DNA from 3 places in the Nanhaiella sioensis genome. Region 1 is predicted to be linked to each of the others. Evidence: riboswitches for the same ligand, from Rfam matches in the RefSeq annotation. Region 1 holds a riboswitch; each other region holds the start of a gene.
What was found. A riboswitch is a leader RNA that binds a small molecule or an ion and turns the genes downstream of it on or off. The one in region 1 is predicted to bind S-adenosylmethionine.
Positions count from the first base shown of each region.

Region 2: another riboswitch for S-adenosylmethionine. It lies ahead of V1503_RS06660 (methionine biosynthesis PLP-dependent protein); the one in region 1 lies ahead of V1503_RS13070 (methionine ABC transporter ATP-binding protein).
Region 3: another riboswitch for S-adenosylmethionine. It lies ahead of metK (methionine adenosyltransferase); the one in region 1 lies ahead of V1503_RS13070 (methionine ABC transporter ATP-binding protein).

Region 1 is NZ_JBKAEG010000001.1:2,835,835-2,846,408, forward strand. Features, by position in the region: gene V1503_RS13060 (SCP2 sterol-binding domain-containing protein) at 230-586, shown strand; gene V1503_RS13065 (O-acetylhomoserine aminocarboxypropyltransferase/cysteine synthase family protein) at 579-1,883, shown strand; SAM riboswitch class I at 2,038-2,146, shown strand; gene V1503_RS13070 (methionine ABC transporter ATP-binding protein) at 2,587-3,612, shown strand; gene V1503_RS13075 (methionine ABC transporter permease) at 3,605-4,273, shown strand; gene V1503_RS13080 (MetQ/NlpA family ABC transporter substrate-binding protein) at 4,286-5,140, shown strand; gene sufC (Fe-S cluster assembly ATPase SufC) at 5,439-6,224, shown strand; gene sufD (Fe-S cluster assembly protein SufD) at 6,242-7,555, shown strand; gene V1503_RS13095 (cysteine desulfurase) at 7,555-8,775, shown strand; gene sufU (Fe-S cluster assembly sulfur transfer protein SufU) at 8,765-9,202, shown strand; gene sufB (Fe-S cluster assembly protein SufB) at 9,270-10,574, shown strand, end outside.
Region 2 is NZ_JBKAEG010000001.1:1,426,073-1,436,646, forward strand. Features, by position in the region: gene V1503_RS06635 (ABC transporter permease) at 1-965, opposite strand, end outside; gene V1503_RS06640 (ABC transporter permease) at 962-2,230, opposite strand; gene V1503_RS06645 (ABC transporter ATP-binding protein) at 2,241-3,173, opposite strand; gene V1503_RS06650 (response regulator transcription factor) at 3,883-4,515, opposite strand; gene V1503_RS06655 (sensor histidine kinase) at 4,518-5,624, opposite strand; SAM riboswitch class I at 5,909-6,027, shown strand; gene V1503_RS06660 (methionine biosynthesis PLP-dependent protein) at 6,179-7,303, shown strand; gene metC (cystathionine beta-lyase) at 7,296-8,480, shown strand; gene V1503_RS06670 (bifunctional homocysteine S-methyltransferase/methylenetetrahydrofolate reductase) at 8,477-10,330, shown strand; gene metH (methionine synthase) at 10,320-10,574, shown strand, end outside.
Region 3 is NZ_JBKAEG010000001.1:3,011,695-3,022,268, forward strand. Features, by position in the region: gene V1503_RS14005 (ABC transporter permease) at 1-384, opposite strand, end outside; gene V1503_RS14010 (ABC transporter ATP-binding protein) at 362-1,141, opposite strand; gene V1503_RS14015 (ABC transporter substrate-binding protein) at 1,155-2,147, opposite strand; gene V1503_RS14020 (alpha/beta hydrolase family protein) at 2,537-3,325, shown strand; gene V1503_RS14025 (DUF2584 domain-containing protein) at 3,379-3,621, shown strand; gene pckA (phosphoenolpyruvate carboxykinase (ATP)) at 3,852-5,447, opposite strand; SAM riboswitch class I at 5,683-5,828, shown strand; gene metK (methionine adenosyltransferase) at 5,993-7,201, shown strand; gene V1503_RS14040 (hypothetical protein) at 7,394-7,600, opposite strand; gene asnB (asparagine synthase (glutamine-hydrolyzing)) at 8,070-9,965, shown strand; gene V1503_RS14050 (C39 family peptidase) at 10,261-10,574, opposite strand, start outside.

The sequences.
Region 1 (10,574 bases):
TAATAAACACGTTAACTAAATTGAATAGTCTCCTTTATATGGGATGGTTCCGACGCTTGTAGAAGATGGTCTAAACATTTGCACACTTTCTTATAATTCTAAGGAACGAGGGGGGGAGAGAAGTTACCGAAAATATATTACTTGTTTGTTGTACTAGGTTGTATGAATTGGTGAAGTACTCCTATACACATGTAGAACAGCTAGTCATATGTTTATCGTAACTGAATGTATGGAACTTAGTTTATTTCTTAACGAGTTTAATAATAGGTTCGTTCAAAATTCACACTTAAACCTACTCCTACCTAACCAAGCAATCATTGTTAATTTTGAAAGTAATAAAGAGAAAGTTCAAGTTGTGTTAACAGCAAGGGGATTGGAGTTGAGCAATCGGCAACAAAGTCCTGCAGACATTTCATTAGGTGCTGAACCCCAGCAGTTTTACGAATTGTTATCTGGTAAAGAAAAGTTACAAAAATTGATAAGTCGACAAAGTATCATTTGCCAAGGGAAATTCAGATACATTCTTTTACTAGAATCTTTATTTGCTTTAAATATTAAAGGAGAAGGGGAAGAAAAAAATGCGTAATGAGAAAGATTATCGTTTAGAAACTTTGAGTGTCCATGGAGGATTAGAAGCTGATCCAGTGACAGGTGCAAGAGCAGTACCAATTTATCAATCAAATGCATTTAGATTCAAGGATACGAGCCATGCAGCTAATTTATTCTCACTCCAAGAAGAAGGATATATTTACTCACGGATACACAACCCTACTGTAACTGTTTTGGAGGAAAGAGTGGCATTACTTGAAGGTGGAATTGGTGGATTAGCATTATCAAGTGGAATGGCTGCTATAACGACTGCGATTCTTAATCTAGCAGGAGTAGATGATGAAATTGTTGCAGCATCTACTTTATATGGTGGAACGTATAATTTATTAGCTAACACATTGCCGAAATATGGTATAACAACTCACTTCGTTGACCCTTCCCAACCTGAAAATTTTGCAAAGGCCATTTCTTCTAAAACAAAAGCGATATTTGCTGAAACAATTGGTAATCCAAGCTTACACGTATTGGATATTGAGAAGGTTGCTTCAATTGCTCACGAAGCTGGAATTCCGCTAATCATTGATAATACATTTGCTACTCCTTATCTGTGTAGACCGATTGACTATGGTGCTGATATTGTCATTCATTCTGCTACAAAGTGGCTTTTAGGAAATGGTACGACTTTAGGGGGAATAATCGTTGATGGTGGCAAATTCAATTGGAATTCTGAGAAGTTCCCAGACTTTATAGCCCCTGACCCAAGCTACAATAATCTTATATACGCAGAAGCACTTGGAGAAAGTGCATTTATCGTCAAAGCTAGGGTGCAATTATTAAGGGATTTAGGTGCTTCATTAAGTCCATTTAATGCTTATCAATTTAACCTTGGACTAGAAACATTACATGTACGGATGAAAGAACATATTAATAATGCCAGGAAAGTCGTTGAATATTTAGCGAAACACCCTGCTGTAGAGTGGGTTTTGTATCCCGACCATAAAGATCATCCTGCAAAAGAACTTGCTAAAAAATATTTACCAAAAGGTAGTGGGTCCATCGTTGTGTTCGGCATTAAAGGAGGGAGAGAAGCAGGCGCTAAAGTAATTAATCATGTGAAGCTATGGTCGCATGTAGCAAACGTAGGTGATGCTAAAAGCTTGATTATCCATCCAGCAAGTACAACACATCAACAATTAAGTACCGAGGGCTTAAAATCTTCAGGTGTAACAGAAGATTTGATAAGATTGTCAGTTGGAATTGAGAATATTGACGACCTATTAGAAGACTTAGAGCAAGCAATAGAGACAGCTACAGGACTAACTCAAAGTAAATAATTAGGGTGAATTGATATTTGTTTTGTATGTAAATTCCATAAAGATATTCATTGACACATATAAATGAGCGTGATAGAATCACAACTATACTTTTTAAAAGAGATTAATTTTGAAATGTAATTTTAAAAATGAATAAATTAAACATTGATATATACTCTTATCAAGAGAGGTGGAGGGATGTGCCCTATGAAGCCCGGCAACCATCAACGGTGAAGTTGAAATGGTGCCAATTCACACGAAGCGTATGCTTTGATAGATGAGAGAAAGGAATATAATTAAGCCTTTCTGCTCATATGTGCGGAAAGGCTTTTTAATTTTGTTGCTAAGCTTTTCTATTAGGTTGATTACGCATTAAATGTTGCTGTTCGTACAAAAATATAAACATGTATTCATTTGGTATTCGTAATATCTTATCTTTTACACATGCTGTTTTCATAATGATTGTTGTAGTTTGTATGAAGAAGTACAAATATACAACTATAGTTCATGCCATCTAATCTTTTGAAAATCAACAACAACTATAGTTGCTGAATTGTTAACGATAGAAACAAATTTTACGAAAAGAGCCTTTGATAAAACAATGATAATGGATAAAACGACTATCTAGCTGCTAGAAGAGCTAAATTTGGCAGATCGTTTAGTTTGTAACATAAAACGCACTAAATTTATATGAATAATATGATTAAGGAAGTAGGTGAGCCTTTTGATAAAGCTATCTGGGGTAAAAAAAGTATATCAATCTCAAGAAGGAGAAGTAGTTGCTGTAGATAATGTCAATGTGAATATTGGCAAGGGTGAAATATTTGGCATTATTGGTTACAGTGGCGCAGGGAAAAGTACACTCATTCGTTTGTTAAACCAGCTTGAAGCAACAACAGAAGGAACAATTACGATCAATAATTATGATATGACCTCTATTAAAGGGGGTGAGTTACGTAAATCACGACAAGAAATTAGTATGATTTTTCAGCATTTTAATTTGCTTTGGTCAAGAACTGTAAGGGAGAATATATCATTTCCATTAGAAATTGCTGGTATTCGTAAAAAAGAACGGTTGAAAAGGGTTGATGAGCTAATCAAGCTAGTAGGGTTGGAGGGAAGAGAAAATGCGTATCCTTCACAACTAAGTGGTGGCCAAAAGCAGCGAGTTGGAATAGCTCGTGCTTTAGCAAATCGTCCGAAAGTATTATTATGTGATGAAGCAACCTCAGCACTTGATCCACAAACAACAGACTCAATTCTTGAACTGCTTGTGGATATTAATAAAAAGCTAGGTCTCACAATTGTGTTAATCACTCATGAAATGCATGTGATTCGTAAAATATGTCACCGTGTAGCTGTAATGGAAGATGGCAGCATTGTTGAACAAGGTGAAGTGTTATCGGTGTTTCAGCAACCGAAAGCTTCTATTACTCAGCAGTTTGTTAAGCAAATTACAGAACCAGAAGAAGCGACAGAAACAATTGAGCATATTTTAGAAAGCTACCCTGAAGGTAAAGTAATTAAGCTATTGTTTGTTGGGGATGATGCTGAACAACCTTTAATAGCAGAATTAATCCGCCAGTTTAATATTGGTATTAATATTATACAAGGAAAGATCTCACATACACAACACGGTGCATATGGCACATTGTTTATTCATATGACAGGAACCGATGAAGAGATAAACCGCTCGATCACATATATAAAGGAAAAACATGTGACAGTGGAGGTGATACAGCATGGTTAGTCAACTATTTGTAAACGTTAATTGGGAAAAAATGTGGGAAGCAACATTTGAAACGTTATATATGACTGTTACATCGGTGATTGCAACATTTGTTTTTGGTGTTATTTTAGGGCTCTTACTTTTTTTAACATCGAAGGACAACCTATTGGAACATAAGCTGATTAATACAATCATCAGTAGTTTTGTAAACATTTTTCGTTCTATACCATTCATTATTTTAATCATTTTATTAATTCCGTTAACAAAATTCATGCTTGGGACAATTAGAGGAGCAAATGCCGCTTTACCTGCTCTCGTAATTGGAGCAGCACCTTTCTACGCAAGAATGGTAGAAATTGCATTGCGAGAGATTGATAAAGGTGTTATTGAGGCGGCACGGTCTATGGGGGCGAAAACAAGAACAATCGTTTTCAAGGTGCTGCTACCTGAAGCACTTCCTGCACTCATATCAGGAATTACAGTGACAGCAATTGCTCTAGTTGGTTATACTGCTATGGCTGGAATTATCGGTGCGGGGGGGCTTGGGAATTTGGCTTATTTAGAAGGTTTTTCTCGCCGTCATACCGATGTTGTTGTTGTAGCAACCATTTTTATTCTTATTATAGTGTTTATCCTCCAATACATTGGAGATTTTATAACATCAAAAATAGACAAAAGATAGGAGAAGATCATCATGAAAAAAATATTTGCAATCGTAAGTACATTACTCGTAGTTTTTGCTTTGGCAGCATGTGGAACGAGTAAAAAAGAAAGTTCATCAGAAAAGAGTCAAACTAATCAAGCTTCAGAGGAGAACAAGCCATTAGTAGTTGGAGCTTCGAATGTACCGCATGCGGAGATTTTAGAACAAGTACAACCGATATTAGCTGACAAGGGAATTGATTTAGTTATAGAAACATATCAAGATTATATTTTACCGAATGAAGATTTAGATAGTGGTGACCTTGATGCTAACTATTTTCAACATATACCATATTTAGAATCGCAAATGGCGGATGTAGGCTATGATTTCGTGAATGCGGGTGGCGTTCATATTGAACCAATCGGAGTATATTCACAAAAATATAGCAGCTTAGATGAATTACCAGAAGGCGCTGTAATTATTATGAGTAATTCAGTGGCTGATCATGGGCGCATTTTAACAATGCTAGAATCACAGGGCTTAATTAAGTTAGCAGATGATGTTGAAAAAGTAGCAGCAACACTTGATGATATTGTAGAAAATCCAAAAAATCTGGAATTTGAAGCTGAAATCGACGCTGCTTTATTACCTGAGTTTTATAATAATGACGAAGGTGATGCTATTTTAATCAATACAAACTATGCGATTGATGCTGGATTAAATCCGTTAGATGATGCTATAGCAATTGAAGGCGCTGATTCTCCTTATGTAAATATTATTGCTGTGCGTAGTGGTGATGAAAAAAATAAGGAAATTGTCGAATTAGTTAACGCTTTGCGCTCAGAAGAAATCCAAAATTATATTATTGAAGAATTTGAAGGAGCAGTTGTCCCTGTTTCGGAATAAGAAATAAGAAGAAAAACCAGTGATTTCACTGGTTTTTTCTTCTTATTATCGTATAATGAGTTTGATGTGTATTTTGGATGTTTTTTGTTTTTTATGCAAACAATATATGTCGAAGACAATCTTTACTTTTCTACATATAATGAAAGAAAATACTTTTTAAACTTTTTTATTTAAAAAGTATAGCTATGGTGTTAAATGGTTGCTAATACTTTTCATTTGTTATAAGATTGTAATGAGAATAAAATGAGAATGAAAGTATTTAAACAAATAGTATAGAAGATAAATTGGAGGTATAGTAATGGCAGCATCAACATTAACAATTAGAGATCTTCATGTTTCTATTGACGGTAAAGAAATTCTAAAAGGGGTAGACCTTGACATAAAAGGTGGAGAAATTCACGCGATTATGGGACCTAATGGTACAGGTAAATCAACCTTATCTGCGGCAATCATGGGTCATCCAAAATATGAAGTAACGCAAGGTAGCATAACACTGGACGGTGAAGATGTGCTGGAAATGGAAGTAGATGAGCGTGCGCGTGCTGGTCTATTCCTTGCTATGCAATATCCAAGTGAAATTAGTGGTGTAACAAACGCAGACTTTTTACGTTCATCTATTAATTCTCGTCGTGAAGAAGGCGATGAAATCTCATTAATGAAGTTTATTCGTAAAATGGATAAGCAAATGGACTTCTTAGAAATGGACCCAGATATGGCACAACGTTACTTAAATGAGGGTTTCTCAGGCGGTGAGAAAAAACGTAATGAAATTTTGCAATTAATGATGCTTGAGCCGAAGATTGCAATTTTAGATGAAATTGACTCAGGTCTAGATATCGATGCGTTAAAAGTTGTTTCCAAAGGTATTAATGAGTTGAGAAGTTCTGAGTTCGGTTGTTTAATTATTACTCACTATCAACGTCTATTAAACTATATTACTCCAGACAAAGTACATGTAATGATGCAAGGCCGTGTTGTTAAATCAGGTGGTCCTGAGCTAGCTCAACGTCTTGAAGCAGAAGGCTATGACTGGATTAAACATGAGCTTGGAATTGAAGATGAAACAGTAGGCCAAGAAGCGTAAGCGTTAGGAGGATGGACATGTCAACAATTGATACGAAACATGCATTCGATCAGGATTATATTAGAGGCTTGTCAAAAGAACTAGGTGAACCTGAATGGTTACTAGATCTCCGCTTACAAGCTCTTGCGAAATATGAAGAGTTACCTCTGCCAAAACCTGATAAAACTAAAATAGATAAATGGAATTTTGCTAATTTTAAGAACCACCTAGTAAATAGCGAAAAATATACATCGTTAGACGAACTTTCAAGTGAGGTGAAGGCACTCATTGAAAGTGAAAAAGATGATAAAAGCCTATATATTCAACGTAATAATACAGCTGCATTTTTAACGCTACCACAAGATTTAACAGCGAAGGGTGTTATATTAGCTGATATCCAAACTGCAGCACGTGAACATAGTGATCTTTTACAGAAGTATTATATGAACGATGGAGTAAAGATTGATGAGCACCGACTAACAGCATTACATGGAGCTTTAATGAACGGAGGAGTATTCGTTTACGTTCCGAAAAATGTAGAGGTTGATACACCGATACAGGCTGTATATGTACACGATGATGCAGACGCTACATTAATGAACCATGTGATTATAGTTGCTGAAGATAATAGCTCGGTCACTTATGTAGAGAACTATATTTCTACTACGGAGGTTAATGACGGAGTTGTTAACATTATTACGGAAGTGTTTGCAAACACTAATGCCAAAGTAACGTATGGTGCCGTTGATAATCTGGCACAAGGTGTTACGACTTACGTAAATCGCCGTGGAGTAGCTGGTCGAGATTCGAAAATTGAGTGGGCATTAGGCCTAATGAATGACGGAGATACAGTATCGGAAAATATTACCCATCTTATTGGTGATGGATCTTACGGAGATACTAAAACTGTGGTTGTTGGCCGCGGTGAGCAGACTCAAAATTTCACAACGAGTGTAGTGCACCATGGGAAGCATTCTGAAGGTTATATTTTAAAGCATGGTGTTATGAAAGAGGCAGCTTCCTCTATCTTTAATGGCATTGGAAAGATTGAGCATGGGGCTTCAAAATCTAATGCAGAACAAGAATCACGCGTTCTTATGCTTAGTGAAAAAGCACGCGGAGATGCAAACCCGATTCTATTAATTGATGAAGATGATGTAACAGCTGGACACGCTGCATCTGTTGGTCGAGTTGATCCAATTCAACTATATTATTTAATGAGTCGTGGGTTGCCGAAGGAAGAAGCGGAACGTCTCGTTATTCATGGCTTTTTAGCACCTGTTGTTAACGAGCTTCCAATTGATTCGGTTAAAGAACAGTTAGTTGAGGTAATCGAAAGGAAAGTAAAATAATGAATATCCAAGATATTCGTGATATGTTCCCGATTCTAAACCAAGAGGTTAATGGAAACAGCTTAGTTTATCTGGACAGCGCAGCGACTTCACAGAAACCAACATCTGTTATTGAAGCACTTGATCAATATTACCGCCAGTACAATTCTAACGTACACCGTGGTGTTCATACTTTAGGTACAAAGGCTACAGATGGCTATGAAGGCGCGCGAGAAAAGGTTCGAAAATTTATTAATGCAAGAAGCACTGAGGAAGTTATTTTTACACGCGGTACAACTACTGCACTTAATACAGTTGCAGCTAGTTATGGCCGTGCCAACCTTGCAGAAGGTGATGAAATTGTCATTACCTACATGGAGCACCATAGTAATATTATTCCTTGGCAACAGCTTGCAAAAGCAACTGGAGCGACTTTGAAATACTTACCGTTACAGGAAGACGGCACAATCTCCTTAGAGGATGTAGAAAACACAATAACGGATAACACGAAGATTGTATCGATGGTATACGTTTCCAACGTGTTAGGTACAATTAACCCTATTAAAGAAATTACGAAGATTGCTCATAAGCACGGTGCTGTTATGGTTGTTGACGGAGCCCAAAGTACTCCGCATATGAAAGTAGATGTCCAAGACTTAGATTGTGACTTCTACGCCTTTTCTGCTCATAAAATGTGCGGACCGACAGGAGTAGGAGTATTATACGGAAAAAAACATATACTTGAACATATGGAACCAGTTGAGTTCGGTGGAGAAATGATTGATTTCGTTGACTTATATGAATCGACTTGGAAAGAGCTACCTTGGAAATTTGAAGGTGGAACACCGATTATTGCAGGTGCGATTGGTTTTGGAGCAGCGATTGATTTTCTTGAAGAAATTGGACTAGATAAGATTGAAGCACATGAACATACATTAGCTCAATATGCTTTACACAGACTATCGGAGGTCGATGGATGTACTGTATATGGGCCAAGCAAACGAGCTGGGTTAGTTACGTTTAATGTTGATGACGTACATCCACATGATGTAGCAACGGTATTAGATGCTGATGGAATTGCAGTAAGGGCTGGACACCATTGTGCTCAGCCATTAATGAAATGGTTAAATGTTTCGGCTACTGCACGTGCTAGCTTCTATATATATAATAATGAAGAGGATGTAGATCGTTTTGTTTCTTCATTAATTAAAACAAAGGAGTACTTTAGCAATGTCTTTTAATGCCAATCTTGACCAGCTATACCGTCAAGTGATTATGGATCATTACAAAAAACCACGTAATCGAGGTGCTATTGAAGAAGATAGCGTAACGGTGGATATGAATAATCCAACATGTGGTGATCGGATTCATTTAACGATGAAAGTAGAAGATGGAAAAGTTGTAGATGCCAAATTTGAAGGAGATGGCTGTTCAATTTCAATGTCATCTGCGTCAATGATGACACAAGCGATAAAAGGCCAGCCAATTTCAAAGGCAATGGAACTTTCAAAAATCTTCTCAGATATGATGCAGGGCAAAGAGTATGACGATGATATCGATTTAGGTGATATTGAAGCTTTACAAGGAGTTTCAAAATTTCCAGCGAGAATAAAATGTGCAACACTTGCATGGAAGGCTATGGAAAAAGGTTTACAAGGGAAAGAGTAACTGAGAGGACGTGAAAATGTCCAACTTTCTCATCTGATGAACATTTAGTTAAAGGAGGCTGCGATCAATGGCAAAAAAAATGCCTGAAATAGGTGATTATAAATACGGTTTTGCGGATAAAGATGTGTCGATTTTCCGTTCAAAACGAGGTTTAACAAAAGAGATTGTTGAAGAAATTTCTCGCATGAAGGAAGAGCCACAATGGATGCTCGACTTTCGTTTGAAGTCGCTAGAGCATTTTTATAATCAAGCGATGCCACAATGGGGTGGAGATTTAGCGAGCTTGAATTTTGATGACATCACATATTATGTGAAGCCATCTGAAAAATCCGAGAAATCATGGGATGAAGTTCCAGACGAAATTAAAACAACTTTTGATAAACTAGGTATTCCTGAAGCAGAACAAAAATATTTAGCTGGAGTATCTGCGCAGTATGAATCTGAAGTCGTTTATCACAACATGAAGGAAGACCTTGAAGATCTTGGAATTGTGTTCAAAGACACTGATTCTGCTCTAAAAGAAAATGAAGATATCTTCAGAGAGCATTGGGGGAAAGTCATTCCACCAACTGATAATAAATTTGCTGCATTAAACTCTGCAGTGTGGTCAGGCGGATCGTTTATTTATGTTCCACCTGGAGTTAAGGTAGATACACCTTTACAGGCATATTTCAGAATCAATTCTGAAAATATGGGACAGTTTGAACGTACACTTATCATTGTTGATGAAGGTGCACACGTTCATTATGTAGAAGGTTGTACGGCACCAGTTTATACAACAAATTCATTACACAGTGCTGTCGTAGAAATTATTATTAAGAAAGACGCGTATTGTCGTTATACGACGATTCAGAACTGGGCAAATAATGTCTTTAATCTCGTAACAAAGCGTGCGGTATGTGAAGAAAATGCTACGATGGAATGGATTGATGGTAACATCGGTTCGAAGCTAACAATGAAATACCCAGCTGTTATTTTGAAAGGTGCAGGCGCAAGAGGGATGACATTGTCGATTGCGATCGCTGGTAAAGGACAGCATCAAGATGCTGGAGCGAAAATGATCCATCTTGCACCTAACACATCGTCAACAATTGTATCGAAATCGATCTCAAAGCAAGGTGGAAAAGTAACTTATCGTGGAATTGTTCATTTTGGTCGTAAAGCAGAAGGATCAAGATCTAACATCGAATGTGATACGTTAATTATGGATAATAAATCTACTTCAGATACAATTCCATATAACGAGATTTTAAATGATAATATTTCGTTAGAGCACGAAGCGAAGGTTTCAAAAGTGTCTGAAGAACAGTTATTCTATTTAATGAGTCGTGGTATTTCTGAGCAAGAAGCAACAGAAATGATCGTAATGGGC
Region 2 (10,574 bases), 1.4 Mb from region 1:
AGAGGTAAAACCTTCGAGATTGCTAATAAAACTTCAGATGTAACGATTTCAATTGGCCAATAGGCCCCGCTAATCATCGCCATACTTACAGAAATAATTGGGATTAATGCATTAAAATGCTGAATATTTTTTACAAACCCTGTTAACATCACTGATAAAGCTACGATGGAAAAAACGTAAGGCACAAGGAGCAATAGTACTTTCCAAAACGCTCCATTAAAATCTATATTTGTTAAGTACCGAAAAACGAGAAATACGATGACGACTTGGAAATAACCTGCTAAAAATGTATACATCAGATTACCAACATACATCTCCCATTTACGAACAGGTGACAAGATCATTCGATCCCAAACCCCGTCTTTTTTCTCTTCTAGAATAGTTGATACATTAATGGCAATCGTAAATATTACAAAGAAAAGGGCACTTCCAAACAAACCTTGCACATTTGCATCATATAAGAAGGCATCACTTGAATGAAAATATTCTTTATTAATCGTAAAAACTTGATTATTTTCTAATGAGTTAAATGCTTCTACTATAGGCTCAGTGCTGAACTCCTGTTGTTCAGCTTCTACTATTAGAGCCTGTTTTTGCATATGATTAATATACTTTTGCTGTATATATTGCTTAATGACCATTTGGTTTTCTGTGTTTGCAGCAATAATGAGATCGAAACCTCGCTCTCTAAGAATCACTCCTGCCTCTGCTTTTCCTTCTGCCACTGTTTCATTTAGTTCTTCTTTGCTCATTAAATTAAAACTAAAAGCATCAGAGCTTTTAAGCTCATTTATAAACTCAGTCGTTGCTTGCTCTGACAAGTCACTATAAACAGGTACGCTAATTGATTGTTCAGAGCCCTTACTTATAAACATTGCAATGAGCATACAAACAGCTGTCATAATAATATATGCCCATGGTTTTCGCATTAACAACCGGAATTTTGTCTTTAATATCGTAATCATAAAGCACCTCTCCTTTTAGGAAAGCTCGCAATTGAACATAATAGAAGCACAATTCCTATTGAAAATAAAGTGAGCAACGATGGGATTACATCTGTTAGAGAATATCCTTGTAATATCTTCAAATAAGCTGTCATACCTGCTCCATTAGGTGTGATTTTAGAGATAAATGCCATAGACTCAGGCATTTGTGATATAGGCATCATGCTCCCACCTAAAAAAGCGATAACTGGAATGCCCACTGAAGAGAAAAAGGTAGATATTTCTGCTGATTTAAAGCGATAATTTAATGATGTCATAAGCACAGCAAGACCACCTGTCGTAAAACATATTGACAATGTAACAGCTATGAATGCTCCTAATGAATTCCACGTTACTTGATAAACAAAGGCGACGACACCATATAATATACATAACTGAAGAAATGCTAGTATAACAGCCGAACAAAATATACTTGTAAAATAGACCCACCTAGATACGTTTGCTAACATGATACGATCAAAGACGAGAGACTCTTTTTCAACATGGGCATATGACCCTATTGTTGTTGCGATATACAGAACGAACATGACACTCATACCTATTGCATAATAGCCGAGAGAAGTAACCGGCTCCCGTTTTGTCACAGTTTCTGTGTTGATCTCCATATCACTTGGGTTGGCAAATACTTGTTCTGTTATCACACCTTGTTTTCCCAAAATAACAAATGTGGAAAGCTGATTTTGAAAAAACATGATTACGTCTTCAACAATTTTTGATGTTATATCTTTTCCTTCATTTACATAAAAGTTTAGCTCAGGTACGTTATCTACATTAAAAAACATTGAATTCAATATGTCATACGTAAAGTTTTCTGGTGTTTCAATGATCACAGCATATGTGTCATCACTTTTTAGCTGTTCAATCTCGTTCTCATCAAATTCTTCAAGTGATAAAAAGGATGAAAGTTCCTCATTTTTAAATATTTCATTTTTTATGATGTCAATTGGTGACAGTTCACTTGCAACAGCTGTAATGACTTCTTTTTGCTCATCTGGCAATTGCTTTTCTTCTAAATCATTAATAAAACGATCGACCTCATCCTGTTCACTTCCAATTTCAATAAGCGCCACTTTAGCGTCGATTTCAAGATGATCACCATCCATCACACCGCTTAATGCAAAACCTAAAATCGTGATTAAAATTAGCGGCATCCCAAGTAACAACAGCAATTCCGGGCGGTTTCTTAGAAATAGTAACAATTGTTTTTTGAGTAAATACCAAAACATAATCATCACCTCAATTTCTTAATGCTCTTCCTGTTAAATGAAGAAAAACATCCTCTAATGTAGGTACTTTTACTTCAACCGAAGTGATCGTCGTATCCGTTTCTTCAGCGAGTTTAAACAATTCGCTAAATAAATTCACTTCCTTAGCTACAATAATTGTAACTAATTGATTTTCGGTGGATAATTTATTAATAAGAGGATGATTCTTGAGTGAATAAATAAAGTCATCCTTCAATCTCTCAACTTTTATTTCTAACGTTTTTTCATTTGATAAAATATTTTTGATTTCATCTTTAGTACCAGAAGCAATAATTCTCCCTTGGTCCATAATATAAATTCGATCGCAAATAAATTCGACCTCCTCCATATAGTGACTCGTATATAAAACAGTCATTTGCTTCTCTTGATTTAAATGTTTAACAGTCTGTAAGATATAATTTCTAGATTGTGGATCAATTCCTACCGTAGGTTCATCCATGATGATAATTTCTGGTTCATGTAAAAGGGCTACACCGATATTTAAACGACGCTTCATTCCACCTGAAAAATTTTTTACTAATTCCTTTTTCTTCTCTTCAAGTCCAATAATTTGAAGAACTTCTTCAACTTGTTTTTTAAGCTTTGATCCTTTTAATCTATGAACACTGCCAAAGAATTCAAGATTTTCTTTCGCGGTCAAATCAGGATATAATGCAATGTCTTGAGGGACAACTCCAAGTATTTCTCTAAGCGACTGCGGATTTTTTAACACACTAGTATTGTTTAAGCGCACATCACCACTCGTAGGTGCTATGAGTGTAGAAATCATCGAAATCGCAGTAGATTTGCCTGCTCCATTTGGCCCGAGCAGACCAATTGTTTCTCCTCGCTCTAAAAACATATTTGCTCCATCCACAGCGACGATTTGTTTGAATTTCTTCTTCAACTCTACAACTTCTAACAATATTATCGCCTCCTCTTTCTAACTAACTATTTATATCGTACAGTCTTTCATTGACATTTCACACTGTCTGACGTCACCAATTTGAATGATAAACATGACCTTAGTCACATGATTATTCAAATGCGCTAATTTTACGCCTTACTGTCCATACTCGTACGTTTTCTGTCCAATTCTCTACTTTTTCTATCCGTACCCTTGTATTTACTATCCAATTCACTACTTTTACTGTCCGAAGTCAAACTGTATGAAAAAAAGAGCCTCTGCGGCTCCCAACCTACGCACTATGCTTTAATCACGTTAGATCATTGTTTTCTCGCAATCCTAAATGCATTATCAAGCTTCGAAGAAACAATGTTAGGATAGTAATCCATCGCTTGTTTTGAAGATAATTTAAAATAAGCGCCACTTGATCACCCACAACCTGTTGGGTGATCACGATTAATTCTTTGCCAATACCTCTTTGTTAAAATGGTGCTGACACAGCTAAATCTGATAAGTAACAACAATAATAGTGTGCAATGCCCACAAGCTCATCTCCATCCCAAGCACTCTACAACAATGTTAGAATGTGAAAACCCCTTCTCAATTCTTTCAAGGTCATCATATGGTCGCTATATACCAGAACTTTGGAATACATGTGCAATGTCTTGCCGACTTAATGGTATATTAATCTATAATTAATCACCGTACTTTTCTCATTTTTATCTGCTTAGGTAATATCATTTTTCACAGCAAAGATGGCGAGTTGTGTGCGATCCCGTAAATCAAGCTTCTGTAGTATTTGCGTAATATGATTTTTTACAGTGCCTATCGACAAGTGCAATTCCTCAGAAATTTCCTTATTTGTTTTTCCTTCGCCTACTAACTTTGTTACAGCAAGCTCACGGTTTGTTAATGGAATGTCTATTTTTTCCCGATGTCTATCTGTCAACAAACGAGGCATCACTTTTGCAGCTACTTCGTCATGTATAGTCATACCTCCGTTTAAGCTACTATGTATTGCACTAACGAGTTTCGCTGGCTCTGCTGTTTTTAGCATAAAACCATTGGCACCATCTTTAAGTGCTTGCATTGCATATTCATCATCGTTAAACGTCGTTAATATTAATATTTTCACTTGTGGCCATCGCTGTTTAATTTGGCGAGTAGCTTCAAGACCATTCATATGGGGCATTCTTATATCCATTACAACAACGTCAGCCATATGCTTCTCCAATTGTTCAATTGCCTCATGGCCATTTCCAGCTTGAGCCACTACTTGAAATTGGTCTTCTTGTTCAATCATCATGGCAAGTCCCTGCCTAACAATTGCTTGGTCTTCTACTACAATAATGTTATACATATTTATATAACCTCCTTTGCATATACAGGAAATGATCCTTTAACTACAAAATGAGACTCTGTTTGATTGAAGTTTATATCCCCATTTAGCTCTTCAACACGTTTCTGCATGTTACTTAGTCCAAATCCAATAGTAAAAGATTCGGTTTTAAAAATCTTATTCGTCACTTCAAAATAAAGATCTCCAACAGCTGATTTACCAATAGTTACAAATACTTCACGAGATTGTGCATGTCGCATCGCATTTGTTAGTGCCTCTTGTATAACTCTATATAAAGTAACACTTTGTTGATTGGACAAGCTCACAGATAAAGCTCCTTGCTTCGTCGTAAAATGCACGAGTATATGACTCTCTGATTCTAACTTTCTAATTAATTGAAGCACTGACGACAGACCTGCAAATTCTTCATCTTTAAGTGTTTTAACCGCATGCCTCGTTTCTTCTAAACTTTCACGAACAAGCTCCCTCAAAATTCCATATTCCTGTCGTTTTTCTTTCATCGAAAGCATTTCGATTTGCATGAGCAATGCTGTTAATTTATGACCAACAGAATCATGAATCTCACGAGCAATTCCTGTTCTTTCTTCTAATCGAGCTGCCCGTTCATTTCGTAAACTAATACGTTTTAGATTTCGATATTCACCTAAAAGCTCTTCATACATGTCTTGTTTATAATTGGTCTCCGTCATTTTTTTATTTAACAAAATGCTCAAATAATAAAAAAATATGAGTATAACAACCAATTCAACATTTATAGCATTAGTAAAAATCACCAGCATACCCATTAAACCTGCACTAACGGCTGAAAATAGTTGATAATGCTTTTGTGATAGTAGTGAAATAGCATCTATCGTTATATACAAAAATAGTAATTTACTAAAGGTATTTTCGTCTTGAATAAACAAAACACTCGAAACAAACAACATACAAAGAAGCAGAGAATAGAATATTAGCTTTTTTTTAACAATAGGAATGAAAAAGAAACAGACGAACGACAAAGCACAAACCAAAATGGATATGTACCACCTTGTTGAATAAGATACTTCTACATAGAGAAACCCTCCCCACAAAGCTGAAAAAGTAGTCAACCTTATTAAAAAGGTTTTCATATATAACACACCACCTGCATACAATTTACCTAATTATTTTCTGTATTCTTTATCCTTGTTGAACACGTTATATATTGATCATACCATTTTTTAACTTATAAAAAAATTCTAAAAATATCTTGCAAAACAGTCAAATCTATTGTAAATTTATATGCAATCAATATTTAATACATTAACTCATTCAACTTAAAATCATTAAATCAGGTGGTAAATATAGCCCACCTGATCGAAAGCTCCTTCTTTTAGAGGTAGGAGTCTTAAAAACTAAGATAAATAAACAATTCATCTTATCAAGAGAGGTGGAGGGACTGGCCCTTTGAAACCTCAGCAACCAGCCGAATTTATGGTCAGGTGCTAAATCCAGCAAGCGAAATGTATATACTTTTCGCTTGGAAGATAAGGAGAGCTGATGATTAAACTCAAAGCCTTCTTATCAGAAGGCTTTTTTTATTTCTCTTTTATGGATTTAAAAGTCCTTAACGTTCTAAAACTACCACAAAACTTTACTACTTTAAACAAGTATAGAAAACCAAATGAAATGAGGAGGAATTTATATGACAAGAATAAATATCGAAACAGCATGTGCCCAGATTGGAAACAGAAGTGAAAATGTTACTGGGACGGTCAATCCACCTGTCTATTTGTCTACAGCCTATCGTCACACAGGTATAGGCGAATCTACAGGGTATGATTACATTCGAACGGGTAATCCAACACGACAAATTGTCGAACAGGCAATAACACAACTTGAGGAAGGTGATCAAGGCTTTGCTTGTAGTTCAGGTATGGCTGCGATTCAAACAGTATTAGCTCTCTTTGAGCAGGGTGATGAACTGATCGTTACACATGATTTATACGGAGGAACATATCGGCTATTTGAAGAATCTTTTCGAAAAAATGGGTTTACTTTTCACTATGCTGATTTTAGTGACATAAATGCTGTAGAAGGGTTAATAAACAGCAATACGAAAGCTTTATTTATAGAAACTCCAACAAATCCACTTATGCAAGAGGTTGATTTAAAAATTGCAGCAGAGCTTGCAAAGAAAAATGATTTATTATTAATCGTGGACAATACATTTTATACTCCACTGTTACAAAAACCTATAACTCAAGGGGCAGACATTGTCATCCATAGTGCGACAAAATACTTGGGGGGCCACAACGATGTGCTAGCAGGGTTAATTGTTTCAAAAGGAGAGGAGCTATCTGCTCAACTCGGTAATTACCATAACGCAATTGGTGCTGTATTATCACCTTTTGATTCATGGTTACTCATCCGTGGAATGAAAACTCTTCATTTACGTCTAAAACAGCATGAAGAAAATGCAAAAAAAATCGCTTCATTTTTGCAAACGCATGAAGATATTGTAGAAATCTATTATCCACAGCGTGGTGGCATGTTGTCGTTTAAAATTCGAGAAGAAAAGTGGGTTAATCCATTTTTACAAAACTTACGCCTAATCACTTTTGCTGAAAGTCTTGGTGGCGTTGAAAGCTTCATCACCTATCCAACTACACAAACACATGCAGATATACCTGAAGAAATAAGAGTTGCAAACGGAATTTGCAATCGCTTATTAAGATTTTCAATAGGTATCGAGAATGCTGATGATCTCATAGATGACCTTATATCAGCATTAAAAGCTGCTAAGGAAGGAGTAAACACCTATGTCTAATTCATTTTCTGATCAAACTAAGCTACTTCATAATAAGCATAAAGTAGATCCTCATACAGGAGCAGTAAGTGTTGCAATTCAGCATGCATCAACATTTCATCAAGATGATTTAGAGAATTTTTCAAAATATGACTATAGTCGTTCTGGTAATCCTACCCGTGAAGCTTTAGAAGAGACGATAGCAGAATTAGAAAATGGTGTGAGAGGCTTTGCTTTTTCCTCTGGTATGGCAGCCATATCAAGTGCTTTTATGCTGTTATCAAAAGGAGATCATGTCCTCATAAGTGAGGATGTGTACGGTGGAACATTTCGGGTTGTAACGGAGGTACTAACCAAATTCGGCATCGATCACACATTTGTTGACATGACGAACTTACAGGACGTTAAAAACTCTATTCAAACAAATACGAAGGTAATATATATTGAGACACCGTCAAACCCTTTACTTAAAGTGACTAATATTAGAGCTATTGTCACACTAGCTAAAAAGCAAGGTTGTCTCACATTTTTAGACAATACGTTTATGACTCCAATTTTACAGCGACCATTGGATTTAGGTATAGATATCGTTTTGCATAGTGCAACAAAGTTCATATCAGGACATAGTGATGTCATCGCGGGGCTAGCCGTTGTCAAAGATGAGCAGTTAGCCACCCAACTTGCCTTTATTCAAAATGCATTCGGTGCAGTCCTTGGGGTCCAAGATGCTTGGCTCGTCTTACGAGGCATAAAAACATTGCACGTCCGCATGACACAATCTTCACAAAGCGCATTACAGCTTGCGCAATTTTTACAACAACACCCCAAAGTTGAGGAGGTTTACTACCCAGGTTTAACTGACCATGAAGGATATACCCTTCAACAAGAGCAGTCTACTAGCCCAGGTGCTGTATTATCTTTTAAATTAAAGAATGTTGAAAGTGTACGTATTCTTTCAAAATATATAAAAATACCAGTATTCGCTGTCAGCCTAGGTGCTGTTGAATCCATTTTATCTTATCCGGCAAAAATGTCGCATGCAGCTATGCCTGCTCAAGAAAGAAATAAAAGAGGAATCACTGACGGGCTTTTGCGACTATCTGTTGGTCTTGAAAATCCTCTTGATCTTATAGCAGATTTCTCACAAGCATTAGATCAACTTCCAACACAGCAGCCAGAGTATAAGGTGAGCCTATGAAACTACTAGAACGTTTAAAAAATGACATTTTAATTGCTGACGGTGCGATGGGGACCCTCCTCTATTCATACGGTGTCGACTATTGTTTTGAGGAACTTAACCTCACTCAACCAAATCGGATCCAACAAGTACATGAAGCATATATTCAAGCAGGAGCTAATGTTATCCAAACTAATACGTATGGAGCAAATCGTGTTAAATTAGCTAGATACGACCTTGAAAATAAAGTAAAAGAAATTAATAGAGCTGCAGTTCAAATAGCAAAACGTTCCATCGGGAAAAGTAACGAGCATTATATATTAGGAACTATAGGTGGAATTCGTGGCGTAAGGAAAAGTATTGCCGAACTTGAAGAAATTAAAGGGGCTTTTATCGAACAGCTTGATGCACTGTTAGAAGCAAATGTTGATGGAATCTTACTGGAAACCTATTATGACATTGAAGAACTATACACCGTACTGCAAGAAGTAAGGAAAAGAACAACAAAACCAGTCGTTGCCCAAGTGTCTATGCATGAAGTTGGCGTACTACAGGATGGTACCCCATTACATGAAGCATTTTCAAAGCTCGAGCAACTTGGAGCAAATGTGATTGGAACAAACTGCCGACTCGGTCCTTATCATACAATTAAGTCACTTGAGCAAGTTCCTTTGCCTAACAATGCATACCTTTCTGCCTACCCTAATGCAAGTTTACCAGACTTAGTTGATGGAAGACTGATTTATGAATCTGATGCTGAATATTTTGCAGAGGCAGCTACTAGCATGCGCGAGCAAGGAGTTAGATTGTTAGGTGGTTGTTGTGGAACGACACCAAAGCATATTGAGGCGATGAGGAAAGCAATAAATGGTTTAACTCCAATTGATGAAAAACGTGTAAAGGAACGTAAACCAATTTCAGTCAGTAAGCCTACCGTTGCTGCTGAACCTCATTTACACGAAATGGTACAGTCTAGACGCACAGTCATTGTTGAGCTTGATTCACCGAAACATTTGGATACAGATACATTTTTCAAAGGTGCACAAGCACTTCAACAGGCTGGGGTTGATGTGATTACCTTAGCAGATAACTCTCTAGCAACTCCACGCATAAGTAATGTTGCAGTTGCTTCAATTTTAAAAGAAAAATATGATATACGCCCTCTCGTTCATATTACTTGTCGTGATCGAAACATCATAGGACTTCAATCACATATTATGGGTATTCATACACTTGGTATTAATCAAGTATTGGCTGTAACTGGTGATCCGACTAAAGTTGGTAATTTTCCAGGTGCTACTTCAGTATATGATGTTTCATCATTTGAACTAATACAAATGATCAAACAATTTAATAACGGACAGTCAATCTCAGGAACGTCATTAAAATTACAGACGAACTTTGGTGTTTCAGCTGCCTTTAACCCAAACGTCCGTCATTTAGAACCAACCGTAAAAAGGCTTGAAAAGAAAATCGCATTCGGTGCTGATTCATTTATTAGTCAGCCTGTGTTTAGCCAAGAGCAGATAATCCAAATTTATAAAGCGACCAAGCATTTACAAGTTCCTATCTTTCTTGGTATTATGCCGTTAACAAACTATCGTAATGCCCAATTTTTACACCATGAGGTTCCAGGTATTAAGCTTGCTGATGACATATTACACCGTATGAAGAGCTGTGGAGAAGATAGAGAAATATGCTCAGCAGAAGGTGTGAAAATTGCACAGGAGTTAATAGATACGGCTATGGAATTTTTTAAAGGAATCTATTTAATTACACCATTTTTACGCTATGACATGACTGTAGCATTAACAAACTATATCCGTAAAAAAGATGGAGTAAGAGAAAGGAAGATTCATCATGTGCTTTGAGCGTTTTCAACAAGAGATCAACAAGCGAATTTTAATAATTGATGGAGCAATGGGGACGATGCTTCAAGAAGCAAACCTTACGGCTGAAGATTTTGGAGGAGAAGAATTTGACGGCTGTAACGAACATTTAAACATCACAGCTCCTCATGTCATTGACTGGGTTCACCGATCTTATTTAGAAGCGGGGGCTGATATCATTGAAACGAACACTTTTGGAGGAACCCCCCTTGTTCTAAATGAATAC
Region 3 (10,574 bases), 180 kb from region 1:
TCCTAGTGCAACCTTTGGCATCGCATTTAAAATAACAAGGTAAGGGTCTAGTATGTTGGAAAGGCGTGGTGACCACCATAAGAGTGCAGCCAAGATGGTTCCTAATAAGGTGCCTAAAATAAAGCCAAGCACGGTTTCGAATAATGTGACACCTATATGAACAAATAGCGTGCCATCTGCTACTTTTTCAATTAATAATTTTGTGATTTTTGAAGGAGAACTGAATAATAGTGGATCTATCAACTTAAAGTAGCTAGCTATTTCCCAACTTGAAAAAAATACAATAAAAATGAGCAGTTGATAAATTCTTACTACGCGTTTTTCTTTTTTTAGCTGATACAAGTATTGGGCATGAAGGTCGCTATATTTTGTTTGAGATGTCAAGTTTATCCAACTCCTTCCAAACCTTCTGGAAAAGATCAGCATATATGGGGTGTTGCCTTGCATTAAATGGAGGTAGTTTACTTAATGTGTTTGGAATAACGAATGTTTCGGATATTCTACCTGGATTTGCATTCAGTAATATAATGCGGTCACTCATTGCAATTGCTTCTCCAATATCATGTGTTACAAGTAGGGTAGTTTTTTTGTATTCCTTTAAAGTGTTTGATACGAGATCTTCTAATTTAAGTTTCGTTTGAAAGTCAAGTGCAGAAAAAGGTTCATCTAGTAAAAAAATTTGTGGGTCAGTAACTAAAGTTCTCACTAGCGCTGCTCTTTGACGCATCCCCCCAGAGAGCTGCCTTGGGTACAGCTTTTCGGTTCCCTCTAATCCGATTTCTTGTAATAGTTGAATAGCTTTCTCTTTTGTTCTGTCACATAACTTATGATTGAGTTTTAATCCTAATAAAATATTTTCTTCAATCGTTCTCCAAGGAAATAAATAATCTTGCTGGAGCATGTAGCCGATAGTGTGGGCAGCTGCTGTCACTTTTGTGTCTTTTAGAAGAACATCACCTTTAGTAGGCTGTAAAAGTCCAGCAATAATGGAAAGTAGCGTTGTCTTCCCACAGCCACTTGGTCCAATAAATGAAATAAATTCCCCTTCGTTAATTGCTAGGTTAATATTCTCGAGTGCGGTGGTTGCTGATGATTTAGAAAAGTATGTGTGATGAATATTGTTGATTAATAAAAAACTCATGAATCATCACCTCTTATTTGGACATCACCTTTTCGGCAATATCAGTGTTGACTAATGTTTCATGATCTACTCGTAAAGGTAGTTCACCAGCTTCGTCCATTATGTCCTGAAGGTTATTCCATTCAGTTGCATCTAAGATTGGATTGGTTGCATATGAGCCTTGACTTTTGTATCGATCAACTACTGTTTCAATTAATTCTATTGATGTATCCTCAAAAAAGCTATGAATTGATTGAGCAATTTCTGCTGCATCATGAGAGTCAACCCATTGTTGTGCTTGATATATCGCTCGAGTAAATTTTTCTATTGCTTCACTATTCTCTTCCATAAAGCTGTTTTTTGCCATAAAAGTAGTATATGGGACATATCCAGACTCCTTGCCAAATGATGCAATAATATATCCTGTTCCTTCTTGTTCAAATATACTTGCTGTTGGTTCAAAAAGCTGCACATAATCTCCTGTTCCGGCTGCAAATGCGCTTGCAATGTTAGCAAATTCAATATTTTGAATTAAATCTAAATCTTTGTGTGGATCAATACCTTGTTTCTTCAACACGAACTCTCCAACCATTTGAGGCATGCCACCTTTGCGTTGACCGAGGAAAGTACTTCCTTTCAGTTGATCCCAGGAAAAGTTATCGATGTTTTTGCGTGAAACTAAAAAAGTCCCATCCGTTTGAGTTAGTTGAGCAAAATTTATTACTGGATCATTAGCATCTTGAGCATGGACGTATATTGTCGTTTCTGAGCCAACTAATGCAATATCGGCACCGTCAGATAGTAAAGTAGTCATCGTTTTATCGCCGCCCCATGTCGTTGTCAACTCTACCTCCAGCCCTTCCTTTTCAAAGAACCCTTCAGAAAATGCGACATACTGTGGAGCATAAAATATTGAATGGGTTACTTCAGCAACACGTAATTTTTGTATTTGTTGTTCATTACACCCAGACAATGGTATGAAGATTAGAAATGCTACAAGAAATATAAAGCTTATTTTTTTCTTCATCGCCAGTTCCTCCTATATACTTTTCTAAGCTAAGATAGTTTATGAAGCACCATTCGAAAAGGTGAACGCCTATGAATGTCACTTCAATACTTACACTGTTTGAATGTAGTTGTTGACATGTGAAAATAGTATGTAGAGAATTTAACATAGAAGCTAATAATAACTTTAGTTACTTATTTTGATTGTTTACCCAGGGATTGTTGTTTTTCGGGCCTAAGAGATAAATTGTTCTACAACCTTCCTCTTGTTATAATCTTGCTTCTCAAAGTCTACCTAACTGTACAGAATTAGTAACAATTGTTGCTTTATTAATTCATTGTGGGTATCGCAGCATAAACAACATAAATACTCTGCCATGCTATATTCTTAAGTAGAAGGAGGAGATCAGCTTGGAATGTAGAGATGGACATATTATTGAAAGACAACGGCTACCTTCGCCTAATCCAAATATCCATTTATATGAATTAACATATTTAAGTAAAGGTTTGAAAGTGAAGGGATTATTAGCTGAACCGAAAAACGTTGGTAAGTATGATGGTTTTTTATATTTAAGAGGTGGAATAAAAAATGTTGGTAAAGTTCGAGTTGGACGCATCGTCCAATTTGCTTCAGAAGGTTTTGTAGTCATGGCGCCCTTTTACCGTGGAAATCAAGGTGGAGAAGGTAATGAGGACTTTGCTGGAAATGATCGGCACGATGCCGTTGCAAGTTATCGAGTACTAGAACAGCTTGAAAGCGTTCATGAAGATAGGATTCACGTTTTTGGTTTTTCACGAGGAGGTGTCATGGCGCTTTTCACAGGGATTATAGAACACAATGTAAAATCAGTTGTCACTTGGGGTGGTGTTTCTGATATGACGCTTACATATAACGAAAGAATTGATTTACGACGTATGCTGAAAAGAGTTATTGGAGGAACGCCTAATAAATATCCAGATAGATACAAAATTCGTACACCTCTTTTTATGCTAGAACAAATACATGCACCAATTTTAATTATCCACGGTAAAAACGATAGCAATGTGACCATTCAACATGCATATAGACTTGAAAATAGACTGAAAGAGCTTAATAAAAGCGTAACTACATGGTATTTTGACGAATATACTCATTACTTTCCTCCTGCTGAAAATAGAAAAATTGTAAAAAGACTTACTGAGTGGATGAAAAATCAATAAACACCATGATAAAATAGTCATAAAAGGATAACTATGTTAAAGGAGCGTTTAAAATGGGTATGCCTCTTGAATTAAATACAATGATTGTTACGAAGGGAAAAGAAAAAAGGTTAGGAGAAAATATTTTCACTCTTGAAAAAACAGGTTACCGTCTATATCCACTCGACATCCCATTAGAGGTAAAAAGAACTATAGGGGGAGATATAAGTGGAGAAGGGGTAATTGATAAGGTGGAATTAGCAAATAATAAAACTGTGATCACTTACCGGCTGATTTCTTTACATTCAACAAACTAAGGAATGGAGATACTATATCGAGCAAAAACAAAGCTGTTTTGCATTTTGAGGTTGTTGTACAACATATAACAGTAAGAATACAGCAATCCTAGTCGAATGATTAAAATAATACTAACCTTAGTAAAGAGTAAAAGGGTCAGACCCATTTCAATTGATGGGGTCAGACCCTTTATTGTTATCATTATTCTAAGTATCGTGCATGATGAAAGTGTAATTAGAGTAGTAAGTAATTAGTTAGCTGTTAATGGAGGTCCACCTAATTGTCCTATCTTCTCATCAATATTATTAAACTTTTTGAAGTTTTCCTGGAATTTTGCTGCTAGTTCAGTTGCTTTATCAACGTATTCTTGCTGGTTTGCCCATGTTTTTATTGGCTGTAGTACATCATCAGGTACACCGGGAACATGTAATGGTATTTCTAAACCAAATATACCTTCTTTTATTGTTTCAACGTTGGTTAATTCTCCTTCTAAAGCAGAACGTACCATTGAACGAGTAAATTCAAGCTTCATTCGGTTACCTACACCATATTCTCCACCAGTCCAGCCTGTATTCACAAGATATACTTGAGCACCATGTTCATCAATCTTATCACCTAACATTTTTGCATACCTAGTTGCTGGCAATGGTAAGAATGGTGAACCAAAGCAAGTTGAAAATGTAGCTTGTGGAGAAGTGATTCCTCGTTCTGTTCCAGCAAGCTTACTCGTATATCCACTTAGAAAATGGTACATTGCTTGTTCCTTCGATAGTTTACTAATAGGAGGTAAAACACCGAAGGCATCAGCTGTTAAAAAAATGATCGTATTAGGATGACTTGCAATGCTAGGAAAAATGATATTATCGATTGCCTGTATAGGGTAAGCAGCTCGAGTGTTTTCTGTAAGACAAGAATTGTCATAATCAGGGTTTCTTGAGCAATCATCAACGATGACATTTTCTAGTACTGAACCGAATCGAATCGCATCGTAAATTTGTGGTTCTTTCTCTCGGGATAAGTTTATACACTTGGCGTAACAGCCACCCTCTATATTAAACACTCCATTTGCTGACCATCCATGTTCATCGTCCCCTATTAATCGTCTGTTGGCATCAGCTGAAAGGGTTGTTTTACCCGTTCCTGACAACCCGAAGAATAAAGCGACATCTCCTTCTTGACCAATATTGGCTGAACAATGCATGGATAAAATCTCTTTTTCAGGGAGAACATAGTTCATAACAGAAAATATGGATTTTTTCATCTCACCTGCATACTCTGTTCCACCAATAAGTACTGTGCGCTTTTCAAATGAAATAATAATAAATGTTTCCGATCTCGTTCCATCAATTGCAGGATCTGCTTTAAAATTTGGTGCAGAAATGACAGTGAAGTCAGCGATATGCGATTGTAATTCCTCCTCAGTAGGACGAATAAATAGCTGATGTGCAAATAAATTGTGCCATGCATATTCATTAATCACTTGAATAGGAAGTTGGTATTTTTTATCAGCACCTGCGAACCCATTAAATACATAAATTTCATCTTTGTTAGCTAAATAATCGAGTACTTTATTATAGAGATTGTTAAAAGATTCCTGTGAAATAGGCTGATTTACTGTTCCCCAATCTATTTTACCTTTTGTAGATGGTTCATCTACAATATATTTATCTTTAGGTGATCGTCCAGTATATTTTCCTGTTGTAGATAGTATGGCACCTGAAGAAGTTAAAGTGCCTTCTTTTCTATTTAACACACTTTCAACGAGAGTAGGGACGGATAAATTGTGTAATGTATTTTTACGAGCTAGTAAACTTGATAATTCGCATGATACACTAACAGAATTCATGATCAAAACCTTCCTTTACGTTTTAATAATGTCGTTAACAATTCATAACTTAAAAATAGTATAACACATTAACTCAAATAGTCTATACTATTTATAATAATTTTATACTGGATTCAACATAATCGTACCATTCTTTGTAAAAGATACATAACGAAAATTTAATGAACAATTCAGCTCTTAACTATGTTGACATGTAACGGTTTACTACGTTAATATATTGTGTTGAACGGATACTCTCTTATCCCGAGCTGGTGGAGGGACAGGCCCTATGAAGCCCAGCAACCATCACTATATTTTCAGATTATGAGAAAATAATCTGCTTTGTTCTTAATGTGATAAGGTGCTAACCTGGTGCAAGGCACTTGTCTTGAACGATAAGAGTGAAAGGCGTGAATCGAGTATCTCAAACCTTTCCTCATGATTTGTAGGAGAGGTTTTATTTATTTCCAGTAAAAAATTCGAAATTTTGGAAAGTAATATGGGAATGAGTTCCGTTTCAAAATATAACTATATGAAGTGGTTGCTTCATAAAGGAGGAAAAAGCTATGACAAAAAAACGTCACTTATTTACTTCTGAATCTGTAACTGAAGGTCACCCTGATAAAATTTGTGACCAAATATCAGATTCCATTCTTGATGCTATCTTAACAAATGACCCTAACGCTCGTGTTGCATGCGAAACGACCGTGACAACAGGGATGGCCTTGGTTGCTGGGGAAATTACTACATCGACGTATGTTGATATTCCTAAGATCGTACGTGAAACTGTACGCAGCATTGGCTACACACGTGCAAAATATGGTTTTGATTCAGAAACCTGTGCGGTATTAACATCTATTGATGAGCAGTCTCCTGACATTGCAATGGGTGTCGATCAAGCACTTGAAGCTCGTGAAGGGTCAATGACAGATGAAGAGATAGATGCGATAGGAGCTGGTGACCAGGGCTTAATGTTCGGATATGCTTGTAATGAAACAAAAGAATTAATGCCGTTACCAATCTCATTAGCTCATAAATTAGCACAACGCTTAACAAAGGTAAGAAAAGAAGAAATTCTTCCATACTTACGACCTGATGGTAAGACCCAAGTAACTGTTGAGTATGATGAAAATGATAAACCTGTTCGCATAGATACGATTGTAATTTCTACTCAACATCACCCTGAGATTACATTAGAACAAATTCAACGAAATATTAAGGAGCATGTTATAAACCATGTTGTTCCTAAAGAATTGATTGATGCTGATACAAAATACTTTATAAATCCGACAGGTCGATTTGTAATAGGTGGCCCACAAGGAGACGCTGGATTAACAGGGCGCAAAATAATTGTTGATACGTATGGAGGATATGCCCGTCACGGTGGGGGAGCATTCTCTGGTAAGGATCCTACAAAAGTTGATCGATCAGCTGCATATGCTGCACGTTATGTTGCGAAGAATTTGGTGGCAGCAGGCTTAGCTGATAAGTTGGAAGTTCAGTTAGCGTATGCAATCGGCGTTGCACAGCCTGTATCCATTTCAGTTAATACATTCGAAACAGGTAAGGTTGCTGATGAAGTGTTAGTTGACCTCATTCGTAATAATTTTGATTTACGTCCAGCAGGGATTATAAATATGCTTGACTTACGACGTCCAATTTATAAGCAAACAGCAGCATATGGTCATTTTGGACGCACTGATGTTGATCTTACGTGGGAACGTACTGATAAAGCAGAAGTGTTAAAAGAACAAGCATTATCTCGAAGTAATTAATAAAGGAATTTTTTGCATTGATTGTTGCTTTTCATATTAAGGAATCATTATTGCTGTTCTATTTTCATGATAATAGCTACAAAATATACGAAAATTACCTTAATAAATAACTGGGGCATATCCCACATACAACATATTCTGTATGTGAGATATGCCCTTACTATGAATGACAATATTTTTTATAGGTAATAACTAAGATGGACTCTTAACTTCTGCCACATTAGGAAATATCGTTTTAACACTATCAGCAAAAGGACAGTAGTATACGAATATCTCATAGCCATTAATATCTATTATTCGTTTGCCAAAAGGAAACAAAGACAAGTTCTGAATTTCAAGTTCTAGGTTAGGAAAATTTTCGTTAATGAATTTTAGTACCTCATGTTCACGGTAGTCCACAAGTAACCCTCCTGATTTTTCAGAATTTTACAAACTAATTCTCTACTCTCATAAAAAATTCCTTTATAAATGAAAGAAAATAATTCATACTAAGCGAAATATAGGAGAGTTAAATTTTTGCCGCTGGCTGTTTTGACATTGATTTTTGTTTTTTCTTCTAGGATTTTAGGATGTATATATCTAGTGTTCGTGGCATTTTTTCTTCTGTACAACGATGACTAACATATAAAACAACTTTTTATGGAACTAGTTTGGTACCAACAACAGAGTTTTACAAAAAAGCATTTAGTAAACATAGCAATTTTACAAAAAAAAGCATTTAGTAAACATAGCAACAAAGTTTACGAAAAGAGCCTTTCTGATTAGACAAAAAGGAAAATTGTGTATACTACTAACACTGCTCAATTCACTAGCTAAATATGATATAATTCTTAAATATATAAATACGAATTAGTAGGTGACTTACATAATGTGTGGATTCATTGGCTGTGTAAACAATACAGCAAATCATCAACGTAACGAAAATGACAAAGCTTTGTTTGAAAATATGAATAATATTATTACTCATAGAGGACCAGACGATGAAGGGTTTTATTTCGATGAACATATACAGCTAGGTTTTAGACGTTTAAGTATTATTGATCTTGAAGGGGGACATCAGCCTCTTACTTATGAAAATGAACGTTATTGGATAATCTTTAACGGTGAAATATATAATTATGTAGAGCTTCGTGAATCTTTAGTCAAGGAAGGCTTTCATTTTAATACGAGCTCTGATACAGAAGTTATATTAGCTCTTTATAGCCACGAAAAGGAAAAAGCTGTAGAAAAGCTAAGAGGAATGTTTGCATTCGTCATTTGGGATAAAGAGACGAAAACTATATTTGGGGCACGGGATCAATTTGGAATTAAACCGTTTTTCTATATGGAGCAGGATGATTTAACATATTTTGCATCAGAAAAAAAGAGTATATTGGCAGCGCTGAAGAACGGCTTAATAAACTATGAGGCATTGCAAAACTATTTAACGTATCAATATGTACCTGAACCGGAAACGATGTCATATGGCATTCGTAAATTGGAGCCTGGGCACTACTTTACAAAAAAAATTGGTGAGCCTATGAATATCTCACAATATTGGAAAGCCAGTTTTCATACGATGCATAAGTCAGAGGATAAGCTCATCAAGGAAATTCGTGATGTATTATACGATTCGGTGAAAATACATATGCGTAGTGATGTGCCTGTTGGATCCTTTCTTTCAGGTGGAATCGATTCTTCGATTATCGCATCAATAGCAAAGGAATTTCACCCTAATATAAAAACTTTTTCTGTAGGCTTTGAACGTGATGGTTTCAGTGAAATAGATGTAGCGAAGGAGACAGCTGCAAAGCTTGGTTTGGAAAATATAAGCTATGTTATCTCTCCAGAAGAGTATATGCAAGAGCTTCCAAAAATTATTTGGCACATGGACGATCCGCTTGCTGACCCTGCAGCAGTTCCGTTATATTTTGTCGCCAGAGAAGCCAGAAAACATGTTACTGTTGTATTATCTGGAGAAGGTGCAGATGAATTGTTTGGTGGGTATAACATTTATCGTGAGCCGCAATCTCTTGAAATGTTTAGTAATTTACCTAACTTTGCAAAATCTGCTCTTGCTAAAATTGCTACAATGTTACCGGATGGTGTGAAGGGAAAAAGTTTTATTGAGCGAGGAATAACACCAATGGAGGAGCGGTACATTGGTAATGCCAAAATGTTTGAAGAAGCAGATAAACGTAAGCTTTTACGTGACTATAACTCACAACTAGACTATCGAAAAATTACAGCACCATTTTATGAGGATATCCAAGGCTATGAACCTGTAAACAAAATGCAGTACATTGATATTCATACGTGGTTGCGTGGTGATATTTTATTAAAGGCAGATAAAATGACGATGGCTCATTCACTTGAATTACGTGTTCCCTTTTTAGATAAAGAAGTTTTCAAAGTGGCTTCAAAAATTTCACCAGAAATGAAAACAGCTCAAAATACAACGAAATATATTTTACGCAAAGCTGTTGAAGGAATTGTACCAGCTCACGTGCTACAAAGAAAGAAGCTAGGTTTTCCAGTACCAATTCGTCACTGGCTGAAAGATGAGATGTACGATTGGGTAAAACAGATCATTCAAACTAGCGAAACAGATCATATCTTTAATAAAGAGGTACTTTTATCATTACTAGATGATCATTGTGCTAATAAGGGTGATTACAGTAGGAAAATTTGGACAGTTGTTATATTTATGATTTGGCATCAGGTGTATATTGAAAAGAAGTTTGATTTCGAGTCAATGTATGAGCGAGCAAATGAAACAGCTTAAACGATAAGATAAGTGCAAGTGTATTGCACTCTCACGAGAAGCGCTAGAGTTGACTCACTCGAAGGCGCTTTTTGTCTTTGGAAAAGAATGGTGTAGCGAGGTTAAGGGATAATCTCTAAGCACTTAATGTAGCTTAAATAAAAATTTTTTGTTGCTATTATTACTTATATAGAAGAGTTAGAACTGTTTTTAGGTGACATTCATTTTAACGAAGAAAAAGGATCCTCCAAGCGCTAGTCATTGTGATTATTTTGCGAGAATGCGAAAACAGACATGCATGAAAAAAGCCAGGTCATTACTCCATGTAGGTAATGGCCTGACTCCCCATTTGTTGCCAAGCTGCGATGAAATGGTCTCTAGGAACTTTTTTATTTTTTTCGCCAGTAAGAGGGTCATTAAAATAGATGAACTCTGAATCGTATCCTGTAATTAGAACCGAGTGTTCAAAATAAGTAATTTTTATTTTTCCATTAGGAGTTTCCCAGTGTTCAAATTTATCATTAGATAATTTTTGATATGTAGTATTAGTAATCACCCATACAGGTGATCCAATTGATAAATACATTTCAATTTCTTTGAAGTCACGATCAGTTAGATCAATAATCTTTG